DNA from 2 places in the Pontibacillus sp. ALD_SL1 genome. Region 2 is predicted to be linked to the other one. Evidence: riboswitches for the same ligand, from Rfam matches in the RefSeq annotation. Region 2 holds a riboswitch; the other holds the start of a gene.
The links. A riboswitch is a leader RNA that binds a small molecule or an ion and turns the genes downstream of it on or off. The one in region 2 is predicted to bind lysine.
Positions count from the first base shown of each region.

Region 1: another riboswitch for lysine. It lies ahead of IMZ31_RS15325 (Na+/H+ antiporter NhaC family protein); the one in region 2 lies ahead of lysA (diaminopimelate decarboxylase).

Region 1 is NZ_CP062974.1:3,017,702-3,024,003, reverse strand. Features, by position in the region: gene IMZ31_RS15345 (bifunctional metallophosphatase/5'-nucleotidase) at 1-7, shown strand, start outside; gene IMZ31_RS15340 (YunC family protein) at 64-378, shown strand; gene IMZ31_RS15335 (HD-GYP domain-containing protein) at 481-1,581, shown strand; gene yunB (sporulation protein YunB) at 1,640-2,428, shown strand; lysine riboswitch at 2,490-2,673, shown strand; gene IMZ31_RS15325 (Na+/H+ antiporter NhaC family protein) at 2,911-4,479, shown strand; gene IMZ31_RS15320 (sodium-dependent transporter) at 4,872-6,302, shown strand, end outside.
Region 2 is NZ_CP062974.1:968,696-974,997, reverse strand. Features, by position in the region: gene IMZ31_RS04940 (ABC-2 transporter permease) at 1-9, opposite strand, end outside; gene IMZ31_RS04935 (ABC transporter ATP-binding protein) at 2-856, opposite strand; gene IMZ31_RS04930 (hypothetical protein) at 1,254-1,412, opposite strand; gene IMZ31_RS04925 (dicarboxylate/amino acid:cation symporter) at 1,638-2,879, shown strand; gene IMZ31_RS04920 (hypothetical protein) at 2,938-3,180, opposite strand; gene lysA (diaminopimelate decarboxylase) at 3,385-4,671, opposite strand; lysine riboswitch at 4,772-4,947, opposite strand; gene IMZ31_RS04910 (YkvA family protein) at 5,217-5,666, opposite strand.

The DNA.
Region 1 (6,302 bases), 1.8 Mb from region 2:
GCCATAAATAATGCACTTTCTTCTGCTATTTTCATAAATTGTAGCAGAAGGGAGTGGATCACGATGGTTACGGTAGAGCCTGTATGGATTGAGGGTGTTCCGTTTACAGCTGTTTCTGTTGTTTTACCAAAAACCAACTTGTTAGTTGTGACTCATGAAAAAGGATACATTATGTGTGGGGCATTAGATGTAGACCTATTAAATGAGAAGTTAGGTGATCGAAACGTTATAGCTGGGAGAGCAGTGGGGGTGAGAAGTATACAAGATCTACTAGAAGCGCCTCTAGAAAAGGTTACCATAGGCTCAAAAGCCTTTGGTTGGGAAGAAGGAATGATTGGTAAAGAAGCTATGTTAAGATTGGTAAGAGAAGAGTCTTAACTATATTCAGTACGAGGGAGTTTGTAGATCTACTTCAAATTCTCTCGGTGTACATAGCTATAAAGAATTGAGGAGTTAAGTTTGGTATAAGGTTGGGGTAGAATGCGATTGCTATCAACGTTTTCCTTAGAACCTGGTCATGAATTGGCAAAACCGATCCATAACGAAAAGGGAAAGGTCTTAATCCATTCAGGTGTGTCGTTGACTCTAAAAATGATCGAACGATTAAACGACATGGGGATTACATATGTTTACATAGAAGACGAAGTCACGGATGATATCGTGACTGAATTTCCGATTACAGATCAAGTTAGGAATCAAGCTATCCATCGTATTACGGATACGTTTGATAAAGTCAAATCTTCAAATACTCTACAAGATTCTTTTATTTTCGATCGTACTGGGGAGAAGATGAAAGAGGTAGTTCGAAAGATATTATCGGATATACAGAGGCATGATCGAGCTATTTCTTTATTATCAGACGTGTTTACATACGATGATTATATCTTTACACACTCTCTAAATGTAACGATCTATACGTTAGCATTGGGAACAGAACTCGGTTTAAATCCGAAGAAACTTGAAGAGCTAGGGTTTGGAGCTATTCTGCACGATGTTGGTAAAGTTCAAGTCCCAAGGGAAGTACTGTTTAAACCAGGTTCTTTAAGCGATGATGAATTTGAGCTTATTAAAGAGCATTCAGAAGCTGGTTTTAATATGCTTCGATCAGTACCTAGTGTCCCCTTGGTAGCGGCACATTGTGCATTTCAACACCATGAGCGGCTGGATGGCTCTGGATATCCAAGGGGGCTGTGCGACAAAGATATTCATTACTACGCTAAAATCTTGGCAATTGCAGATGTTTTTGATGCAGTTACAAGTAACCGAGTGTATAGAAGAGCTATGCTCCCTCACGAAGGTCTTGAGATTTTATACGGAGGTGCCGGGACAAAGTTTGATTTACATATGATTCAAGCCTTCCGAAGAAGTGTTGCTGTGTACCCAAATGGCTTGAGTGTTAGTTTAAGTGATGGACGAAAAGGTATAGTGTCAAAGCAAAATGAGAACATAAGCGACCGTCCTCACGTGAGAATTTTAGAAGAAAATGGACGTTCAGTTCACTCATATTATGAATTAGATTTAAGTAAAGCTCTGAATATCGTCATTACAGAATGTGACACTACGTTGGTGGGAAAAACGTAATAAAACAGTCAAACCCTGTCCTCATCTTGCATAAGATTGAGGAGAGGGGGTTTTTATTATGGGTAGAAATAGAAGAAAAGGTTCAATGGCACCACCTCCAGCCAGGCAGATATTTATTATAACGTTCATGTTTTTTCTCATAAGCACTTTTGTAAGCTTATGGATTATAAATAAAGGGATCGAGCCAAAGATTATGGAGATCGCAGAGGCGAGAACCGAACAATTTGCGAAAGAAGCCATTGCAGAAACCGTCAGTAAGAAGATGGCAGAAGACCTGAATGTGAATGATTTAGTCCAGTATACTTACGATGATCAGGGAAATGTAGTGTCCGCTGGCTTCAACTCAGCAGCGATCAATAAAGTTACCCGCGATACGTTATTTCGTGTAAATCAATACTTAACAAGGTTAGGTGAAGGCGAAGACCCTGACCCTGGTATATCCTATGATGTTGACATTGACAAACCTGAGGAGACGAATACTGAGGTTGTCCAAGACAAACGAACCATTGCCCGAATTCCTTTAGGGCAAGCTACTGGAAATACATTATTATCAAACCTAGGACCGGAGATTCCTGTCCATTTCACTTACATTGGAAATGTAAAAGCAGATGCTGTAAAAGAAGAAAAAGAATACGGCATTAATATGCTAGTTGTCGATATTGATTTGAGGGTTGAAGTCAACTTACAGGTTCTTCTCCCTTTTTCTACAAAGATGATTACAGTGAATACAGAAGTTCCTATTGCGCATAATGTGATTATTGGGAAAGTACCTGATTTCTACAATGGTGGTGGCGGTGGAATGAATCCATCTATTGAAGTTCCAACAAACCCCTTGCCAGGACCATAAAATCTTGTTAAGATAATACTTGTCTTACACAAAAATTGAATTTCATCTACCCTTATCATATCGATGAGGTAGAGGCGCATTTAGCATTAGTACCCAGTTTGAGGATGACAACAATGAGAACTGGCGAAAGGGCTACTTGCCGAAGTGTAACGAAGGGTCCCCTTCCTTACGCTGGTGCATTCCCGAATAGAGAATGTACTGTCATGCAAACCGAACGTTGGATTGCATGATGCGCTACTGATCGAGATGGAGGATAACAATATTATTTGCGATAAACAGCAAGTAATGATAGGTTATTTTCTCTATCATTATTTGCTGTTTTTTTTATTTCCTCTTACTCTTCTGCATCTAAAGCCAGATTACCACACCAATCTGTGCTCGACAGTACTTGCATCGTCATGTCCATCGTTCCTTTCCTTCGAAAGACATCAGGCCTGAAACACGAAGGAGACCATTATTTAAAATACGGAGGGAACGAAAAGATGGAAGGAACGATTTACTCACTTATTCCACCACTTGTTATGCTTGTCTTAGTCTTAGTTACAAGGCGAGTGCTTATCTCATTAGGAGTAGGAATATTACTTGGTGCTTTCATGCTCCATGATTTTTCAATATCCGCAACGCTATCTGAAATATGGACACAATTCTATACGATTTTCTATGTAGATGGCGCGCTTAATTTAGGGAATTTATTCTTACTCAGTTTCTTAATCTTGTTAGGAATTACAACAGCCTTTATGACCGCTTCCGGAGGAAGTCGTGCATTTGGAGAGTGGGCGATCCAACGTGTTAAAACACGTAAGGGTGCTCAAACTATGCCAGCTGTATTAGGTATTATTATTTTCATTGACGATTACTTTAATAGCTTGGCAATAGGACAAGTAGCTCGCCCATTAACAGATCGTTATAAAGTTTCTAGAGCGAAGTTAGCGTACTTGATTGATTCCACATCAGCACCAATTACGGTGATCTCACCGATTTCAAGTTGGGGTGCCTATATCATTGGTACAATTGGAACTATTATTGCAACAAATGAATTAACTCAGTTTAGTGGCTTAGAAGCCTTTGTTAAAATGATTCCAATGAATTTATATGTGTTCGCAGCTATTTTACTTGTGTTCTTAACCATTTATCGCAAGTTTGATATTGGAGCCATGAAGAAACATGAGCAAAAAGCTGAATTTGAAGGGGAACTTGTTGACCAAACGAAAGACGTTCCTGGGGATTTGAACAATGAATTTAAAGATGTCCATAACGGACGCGTCTATCACTTGATTGTTCCTATTATTGTATTAATTGCGGCTACTGTCATTGCCATGGTGATTACTGGAATTCAAGGAACAGAAGGAAACGTAACCATCCTTGAAATCTTCAAGAATACAAATGTAAACCGCTCATTATTCGCTGGTGGCTTATTTGCCGCACTAAGTGGATTTGTTCTTTATGTAGCCCAATCAGGCGAAAAGTCATCGCTTAGCAAAGTTAGCCTTGAAGGTTCTAAAGCAATGATGCCAGCTATTTATATTTTAGTCTTTGCATGGATGATTGGGGCTATTATTGGTGAGCTTGAGACAGGTAAGTTTCTAGCAGCTCAATTTGAATCTCTAAACATTCAGGCATCATATTTACCACTACTCGTTTTCTTAGTTTCAGGAGGAATGGCCTTCGCCACAGGAACATCATGGGGAACATTTGGAATTATGCTTCCGATTGCAGGTAATATCGCAGCAAACACTGACGTAAGCATGTTCTTACCTGCTTTAGCAGCCGTATTAGCCGGAAGTGTGTTTGGAGATCACTGTTCACCGATTTCAGACACATCAATCCTATCTTCTACAGGTGCAGGATCAAATCACATTGACCACGTCATGACACAGTTGCCTTATGCCTTAATTAGTGCCGCTGCCACTTCTGTTGGTTATGTGGTTTATGGCATGACATCTAGTACTTTGCTATCCCTTGTTATTACCCTGTTGATTGTAGTACTTGTTGTATTTGCAATTAATCCAAAAAGCAATTATTCAGAAGTGAATGATTCCAAAACTGCATAGATGTGTGAATCCCGTTATGTAACCTACATGACGGGGTTTTTTTTATTGCTCAACTAAGACCTGCCTTAGTTCCACATAAGGGCAGGATTATTGAATATCCGAAGTTGAGAGAATGTTTCCGTTTGCTTTAGTAGAGTGTAAGGTGGGCCTGGAAACCACTCGCTTTCCTGTGGGGAACAGGTTTGGTTAGAAAAATAGGCATAGGATAAAAAGCCTAATTGTAAATATCTGAAAATTTTAAATATTACTTTACAAGCTGAGTTGGACTGGTTAGAATAAAGACAGCTAATTAGTAAGAAAAGTCTGAAAAAAAGAAAAAACCACACATTCTCCTGGTATTATAAGCATATGCTTGTAACGCAGGAGAAGACTGGTGAAGGGGAGGGCTATTTATGGAAAAACGTTCTCAATGGGGAACACGGGTTGGCTTTTTGCTTGCAGCAATGGGGTCAGCTATTGGACTAGGGAATATTTGGCGATTCCCGGCGACGGCTTACGAAAACGGCGGAGGTGCTTTTTTCTTACCTTATTTATTCGCACTTCTTACTGCCGGGATTCCACTTTTAATTATGGAATACACCATCGGTCATAAGTATCGAGGATCTGCACCTAAATCATTAGGTAGGATGCGAAAAGGTTTTGAATGGATTGGTTGGTGGCAAGTTGCGATTGCATTTATTATTTCTACTTACTATGCAGTTATTATTGCCTGGGCGATTCTTTACGCAGGTTATGCTTTAAATGGAGCCTGGGGAAGTGATACAGGTACATTCTTGATGGAAGATTTCCTAAATATCACAGAACCTGGAGTTGTTGGTGGAATGAATATGAAGATTCTTATTCCGCTGGCGATTGTTTGGATGATTACTTTAACAGTTCTTGGAATTGGTATTAAGAAAGGGATTGAATTAGCGAATAAAATCTTTATCCCAACGCTTGTGGTATTATTCTTAATTATAGTTGTACGTGCTTTGACGCTTGAGGGAGCAGTCGATGGTCTTCAAGCATTTTTCCAACCAGATTGGAATGCGATAGGTGACCCGGGTGTTTGGGTTGCGGCCTATGGCCAGATCTTCTTCAGTTTATCCATCGCTTTTGCGATTATGATTACGTATTCTTCTTATTTACCGAAGAAATCTGATATCACAAACAATGCCTTTATCACAGGTTTCGCGAACTCATCTTTTGAATTATTAGCTGGTATTGGTGTGTTTGCTGCTCTTGGCTTTATGGCCATGCAAACAGGTCAGGATGTCACAGAAGTGGTGGCAGGGGGAATTGGTTTAGCGTTTGTTGTCTTCCCTCAGATAATTAATGAAATGCCTGTATTGTCTGGATTCTTTGGTTTCTTATTCTTTGCTTCACTAGTGTTAGCTGGTCTGTCTTCGTTAATTTCTATTACCGAAACCTATGTAGCTGGTGTTGCTGAGAAATTCAATCTTTCACGTGTAACGGCTGTTGTAATTGGTGGAGGACTTTCAGCAATTATTTCCCTTCTTTACGCAACAAACGGAGGTCTTTTCTTCTTAGACGCCGTTGACCACTTTATTAACAGTTATGGTGTTGCGCTTGCTGGTCTGTTTGAAGTTGTAGCTGTTGCTTGGTTTGCGAAAGAACTAAAGAATCTTCAAGCCCATGCTAACAATCTTTCTGATATTAGACTTGGTATATGGTGGAGAATTTGTCTAGGTTGGATTACTCCAGTTGTATTAGGGTTTATGTTATTACAAAACCTACGTGTTGAACTTATGGAAAACTATGAAGGATACCCGATTGAATTCTTATTCTACTTCGGATGGGTAGTTGCTATTGGAGCCATGTTC
Region 2 (6,302 bases):
GTTATACATACAGACCCTCCCTTTTTGAGAAATAGATCATGATTTCTTCAAGGTTAGGACGCGCTGAGTTAATCTCTAACGTTGGATCAAAATCCTGATCATGGATCAATCCTGTAAAGCCAAATGAATTTTCTTTATAAGAAATTAAATCGTCTTTCACCTTTTCAAGTTGACTTTCATTCCCATTCAACAATCGATATGTGTTAATAAATTCTTCTTTCTCAGCACTATTAATGATTTCTCCGTTATGGATATAGGTAATATAATCCGCACATTTTTCTAAATCAGAAGTAATATGAGTCGAGAAAAGAATACTGATTTCGCCTTCTTCCACCAGCTCTTGAAATAGATCCAACAAATTGTCTCTTGCTACAGGGTCAAGTCCACTTGTTGGTTCATCAAGGATAAGTAGCTTTGAACCATGGGATAAAGCAAGCGCCAAATTGTACTTCACTTTCATTCCTTCTGACAATTGAGCGATTTTTTTATTCTCATCTAAGTCAAATCTTTTAAGATAATGGTTATAGGTTTCTTCATCCCAATTCGTATAAAACCTCTTAATCACATTCGTTACGTTTTTGATTTTGCTTCTCGTATAATAATTGACCCCACCGAAGGCATACCCAATCACTTGCTTCATTTCGAGTTCGTGCTCAATGAAATTCTTACCCAACGTACTAATTTCCCCACTATCAAAATGAGTCAGGTTCAAAATTGATTTTATAGTGGTTGTCTTCCCAGCACCATTCGCGCCGATAAATCCCATGATATATCCTTTTTTTAGTTGAAAGGAAACATCTTTTAACTGAAATTGCTCATATTTCTTATTCAGATTTTTGACTTCCAAAGCCATCATAGGAAAGCTCCTCCCCAAAACCGTGTATATTGTATATACACACTATACTCTTAGGATAAGATGAATGTCAATTGAATTTTTGAATTTATTTCACAACCGAGAAGCGCGGGGACGGTTCTGGTGCTTCCTAGGATTAATAGATGATGGATCTTTTACCTTTTCACTGCTTATTCATACAAGAACGTCAGAGATTTACATAATCTCTGACGTTTTTTGTGTTTTATTTTATAAAAGGTCATAGATTCATGCGATCTCTTACCTTATGCTCCGGTAATCCAATGAAAGTGTCATAGATCGAACGTCTATCTCACCTTTTTACTGAGATGTGAAATGAAAGCGACACAGAGGGACAAGGTACCTGTCCCCTTATCCCTAATTCCGCTGATTGCTGATAATACTACGATTTCTTCAACCCTATCCAAACATTCATTACACCGATTGGGATGCCGCCGATCGCGCTAATCCAGGCTAGTGCTAATGAATTTGTAGTGTAAATATGAATAAGCGTTAGGATTAACAAACTAACACCTGTGACTAATGTTAGTTTCTTCTTCAATTTCCACTCCCCCCACCTTGCATGTTAATGAATAGAATATCAAAATAAGTAAACATTTGGAATGTCGAATCTTGCATTTACCACCTAGTAAAATATTCCTCCACTCGTTTTGCTTTCCGCACCCTTCTTTCTAAAGGAGACAGCTATCTCTTCTGTACAATCCATGATAAAATTCGTAAGGACATCTTACGTCGTTTTTATTAAAAAGAAAAAGGAGGAAACGCGTTGAAAACACTCTTTAACAAATACATAGAAACATCTTTCGTGCTTAAGATGTTTATCGGATTTCTAGCAGGTACACTGCTAGCCTTAGCCATCGGCGAACAGGCAACGGCGGTTAAGCCACTTGGAGATCTACTAATCAATCTATTAAAACTCATTGCCATTCCGGTTATCTTCTTAACAGTGGTACTGGCGGTGGATCAGATGAACTTACCTACACTCGGTCGCATGGGTGGAAAATTGATCCTTTACTACATTGCGACAACAGCTGCAGCGGTGTTTATTGGACTGGGGCTTGCTTTCTTAGTCGACCCGGGTAAGAATCTGGAGCTTCCAAATGCAGACGTTGATAAACCAGATACGCCTTCATTTGGCGATGTGTTAATGAATATTATTCCTGATAATATCGTAGCACCGTTTGTGAATGGTGATCTCATGTCGATTCTTTTCTTATCTGTAATCATCGGTATTGCAATCTCGACGATGAAATTCTCTAGTGAAGAGAAGATGAAAGGATACGGTGAGCTGTTAGATCGGTTCTTCCAGGCTCTGAATGAACTCTTTTATAAACTTTTAAATGGCGTTCTTCTATACGCCCCAATTGGGATCTTCGGAATTAGCGCTTCTTCATTTGGTGGCCAAGGTTGGGAGACGCTTCAGTCCTTACTTAGCTTTACGGCTGTCTTTTATGCAGGGGTTGCTGTTCTTTGGGCGCTTGTTTATACAACATTCCTAAAGCTATCTGGTCACCCGTTAAAGCCCTTCTTCTCGGCAACGAAGGACGCTTATACGACAGCCTTCTTCACTTCAAGCAGTGTCGCTACTCTACCAGTTGCGATTGATACGGCGAAGAAAGCTGGTATATCAGAGCGCGTCGCTCACTTCACACTTCCGCTGGGTGCGGTGTTTAACTCCGACGGTGGCGCTCTTCGCATGGGTGTGTCGATCGTGTTCGCAGCGAACATTACAAACTTATCCTTGTCTGTCGGCGACTTCTTCACAATCGTTGTGATTGGTACACTTCTATCTGTCGGGACAGCAGGCGTTCCAGCAGCTGGACTTGTGACACTCTCAGCTGTCTTAACGATGTTCAACTTACCCCTTGAGATTGTTGCACTGATTGCAGGTGTTGACGTTCTGATTGGTATGGCAGGTACAGCATCGAACGTATTTGGCGATATCGTAGGAGCTGCGGTTGTGGATAAGTCGGAAGATAAACAGGATCCTACTAAGAAAACCGCATAATAAGCTAGAAAAAAGCGGCCTCGTCTATTAAACCTGACGAGGCCGCTCTTCTATAGTATTACATGGTTTCTCGAACTACATCGACAATTACTCCCGTTACAAGAACGAGGGAGGTGAAAAAATATATACCACCTCGTAGTTTCTTCCTGTCTCTAAATTCTTCAAGACCAAGAAAAAAATTCATTAATGCTATTAAAGAAAACGTGATTTCAATCGGCCAGTCTATAGGACTAATAATAAAATGATACAAGCATAGACCGAGCACCATAGCCGGCAAAACCATATTCACTTTTCGCAACATATTATAAAGCCCCCTACTCTCCCCAAAGTTCATCCCCTCGCGATATCTATAATAATGAAGAAACCTTCAAGGAGTGTGTTTTCATCCTCATATGTATTCGCTGTATTTACCACTTTACCATCTGTAACATTTTATTGTATCCAAAAGATGGTAAACACAGCTTACCATAACGAATTTTACTTGAGAACACATAGGGCCATATATCTACTGATCCTTCTGCACCAAATCCTCAAACGTCTCCCGCTCAATCACAACACGAGACTCCCCGTCTTTTGCAAACACGACAGCCGGACGCGGAATGCGGTTATAGTTACTTGCCATCGAATACCCGTATGCTCCTGTACTAAAGACAGCCAAGATATCCCCGTAATTCGTAGGTGGGAGCATTAAATCCCAGATTAGCATATCACCTGATTCACAGCACTTCCCGGCTACACTCACGAGTTCCGTCGGCTTTTCATCAGGACGATTGGCTAGCATCGCCTGGTACCTTGCCTGATAAAGGGCCGGACGAATATTATCCGTCATTCCTCCATCGACCGTGATATACGTACGGAGGTCCGGGATGATTTTCTTCGAGCCGACTTTATACAACGTCGTTCCCGCTTCTGCCACCATACTTCTACCTGGTTCAATCCATACTTCAGGGAAGGACAGCTCATGGTCGGTATAGTGCTTTTTCACACTTTCAGAAATAGCTTCAACGTATTCAGAGATGGCCATTGGCTGATCGTCTTCTGTGTACCGAACGCCAAATCCACCACCTACGTTTAGAACCGGTAATTCAAGACCGTATTTCTTTTTCATCTGATAGACAAAACCAGTTAAGATCTGAATCGCCTGGTCGAATCCGTCTGTTTCAAACATTTGTGATCCAATATGAGAATGGATGCCTAACAGGTTATAGTGAGGTTTACGAGTAGCAATCTGGACCGCCGTTTCTGCCTGGCCGTTCGATAAACCAAATCCGAACTTCGAGTCTTCCTGCCCCGTCATAATGTATTCATGCGTATGAGCTTCCACCCCTGGCGTCACTCTTAGCAAAATGTTCACATGTTGCTCGCGCTTGCTAGCAAGGTCATGAAGCATTTCAATCTCTAGAAAGTTATCAACAACAAAGCACCCAATTTCAGCATCAAGTGCCATCGTTAATTCCTCTTCTGATTTGTTGTTACCGTGAAAATGAATGCGACTTGCTGGGAATCCTGCTTGGAGTGCCGTATATAATTCTCCGCCTGAGACCACATCAAGGGATAGCTTCTCTTGTTTAGCTAAGCGCGCCATCTCTTTACACAAGAACGCTTTGCTCGCATAAGCCACCTGGAAATCGAGACCGCTCGACTTAAACGCCCCGCGGAAGGCACGGGCATGACGACGGATCATCCCTTCATCATAAACCATAAGCGGCGTTCCATATTCTTCGACTAACTTCCCTGTACTCACCCCACCGATTTCCATATCCGTTTGTACGTTCACTTCTACTGTTTGCATCTATAAATCTCCTTTTGTCTCCTCTGCAACACAAAAAAACCGTATGAAGCGATGTTCATACGGTTCTTCTAGAAATAGACCTTGAAGATATGTACAACATCTCTTCAATAGTGCTCCACAACCTTAGCATTGCGACAGTCTGGCATTTGTTCAATACCAGCCCAACAAAGAATAGAATGGCTATTCTCTATCTCGGCGATCTGCCTTTCCCTTTCCTTCGCTGGCCCCATTGTCCTCCGGAAAGCTACTCATCATACTCGCGCCTCTATTGTCAGAGAGAGTTATTATTATATTATGGTTAGAAACTATACCATTATTTTTTAACAACTGTCAACAACACGGCTGTCTAGAAGCGTCATCCTACCTTAAGAAATACTCCGTCGCTGCAATAAATAGAACGACCACAACCGCTGTCATCCACACATACCAGTCCGGGACGTATGCCCATTCAAACATCATTCCCACGCCCTTCCCGAATTTCAATCTACTTCCATCATACAGAAAAAGACTTTTCTAAGTAACCTTACTCAGAAAAGTCTTGTTGATTATCCTTCAGCCGGGCGGTCCGATTCCTTAGGATCCTCTAGCTCATCCACATCAATCGAATCGCCGAATAGCTTCTTCACGCGTTCCTTCGCTTGAGCGCGCACATCATCGTTAATATGTGACAACACCTGGTACACTGCGTAAATAATTACGGCACTATCATCAGCAAACCCAACGGCTGGGATTAAATCGGGGATTGCATCAACTGGTAAGATTAAGTATCCAAGCGCACCGGCAATCGTTAACTTCGCCTTCTTCGGTGTATCAGGATTTTTAAATGCGTAGAAAAGGAGCAAGCTGTAGTATACGCCTTTCTTTCCTAGGCGACCGCTGTAGGCGCGTACTTTTTCTCCAAATTCTTTTTCAGAGAAATAAGCTCGGCCTCGTTCTATGGCACGTGCGGGGTTTAAGTTTTTTAGTCGTTGTTGATAGGTCTTCTTTTCCTCCATGGTCCCTCTCCTTTAATCGAATGATCTTGGTTTCTGTTTTCCCTGAATAGGGTGGATTTATTCCTGATCATTCAGTAAGTATGGGGGAATTAACAAGAGGGTTCCAAAATGGGAATATGCTTCCGTTTGCTTAGAATAAGTGTAAGGTGGTTCGGGAAATCACTCGCTTTCCGCGGCCCCACACGACGTGGGGTCGTTCGATGTTGTCACAGGACGTGACGATCTTAGTCGAACTTCCGCTTTCATTTACTAGGCTACTCCTGCCGCAGGAGTCTCGCAATTTCCCGAACCACCTTTGCCATATGTAGAAGTAACGGAAGCATGCCATATAAGGAAAACATTCCCCCCTAATCTAGCTTTGAAAAAACAAACACACACACATTAAATGATCCATAAGAAGACTCCTGTAATAAATGAAGCAAAGATAATAGGGACTAGACATCCGGTACTAATGCAACTTTCTAGGAAGCTATCAATTACTGAGCGTATCTTTCCTTTTTTGTTTTGCTGAGTGGTTTTAAGTTTATCCATGATCGCTTTCACCCATCTTGATACCTGTCTTCTATTCTGGACACCTTATCATCTAGCATCTCTAATGAACAGAAGCAAAGATATCCAAAGTCAAAGCATTTAATA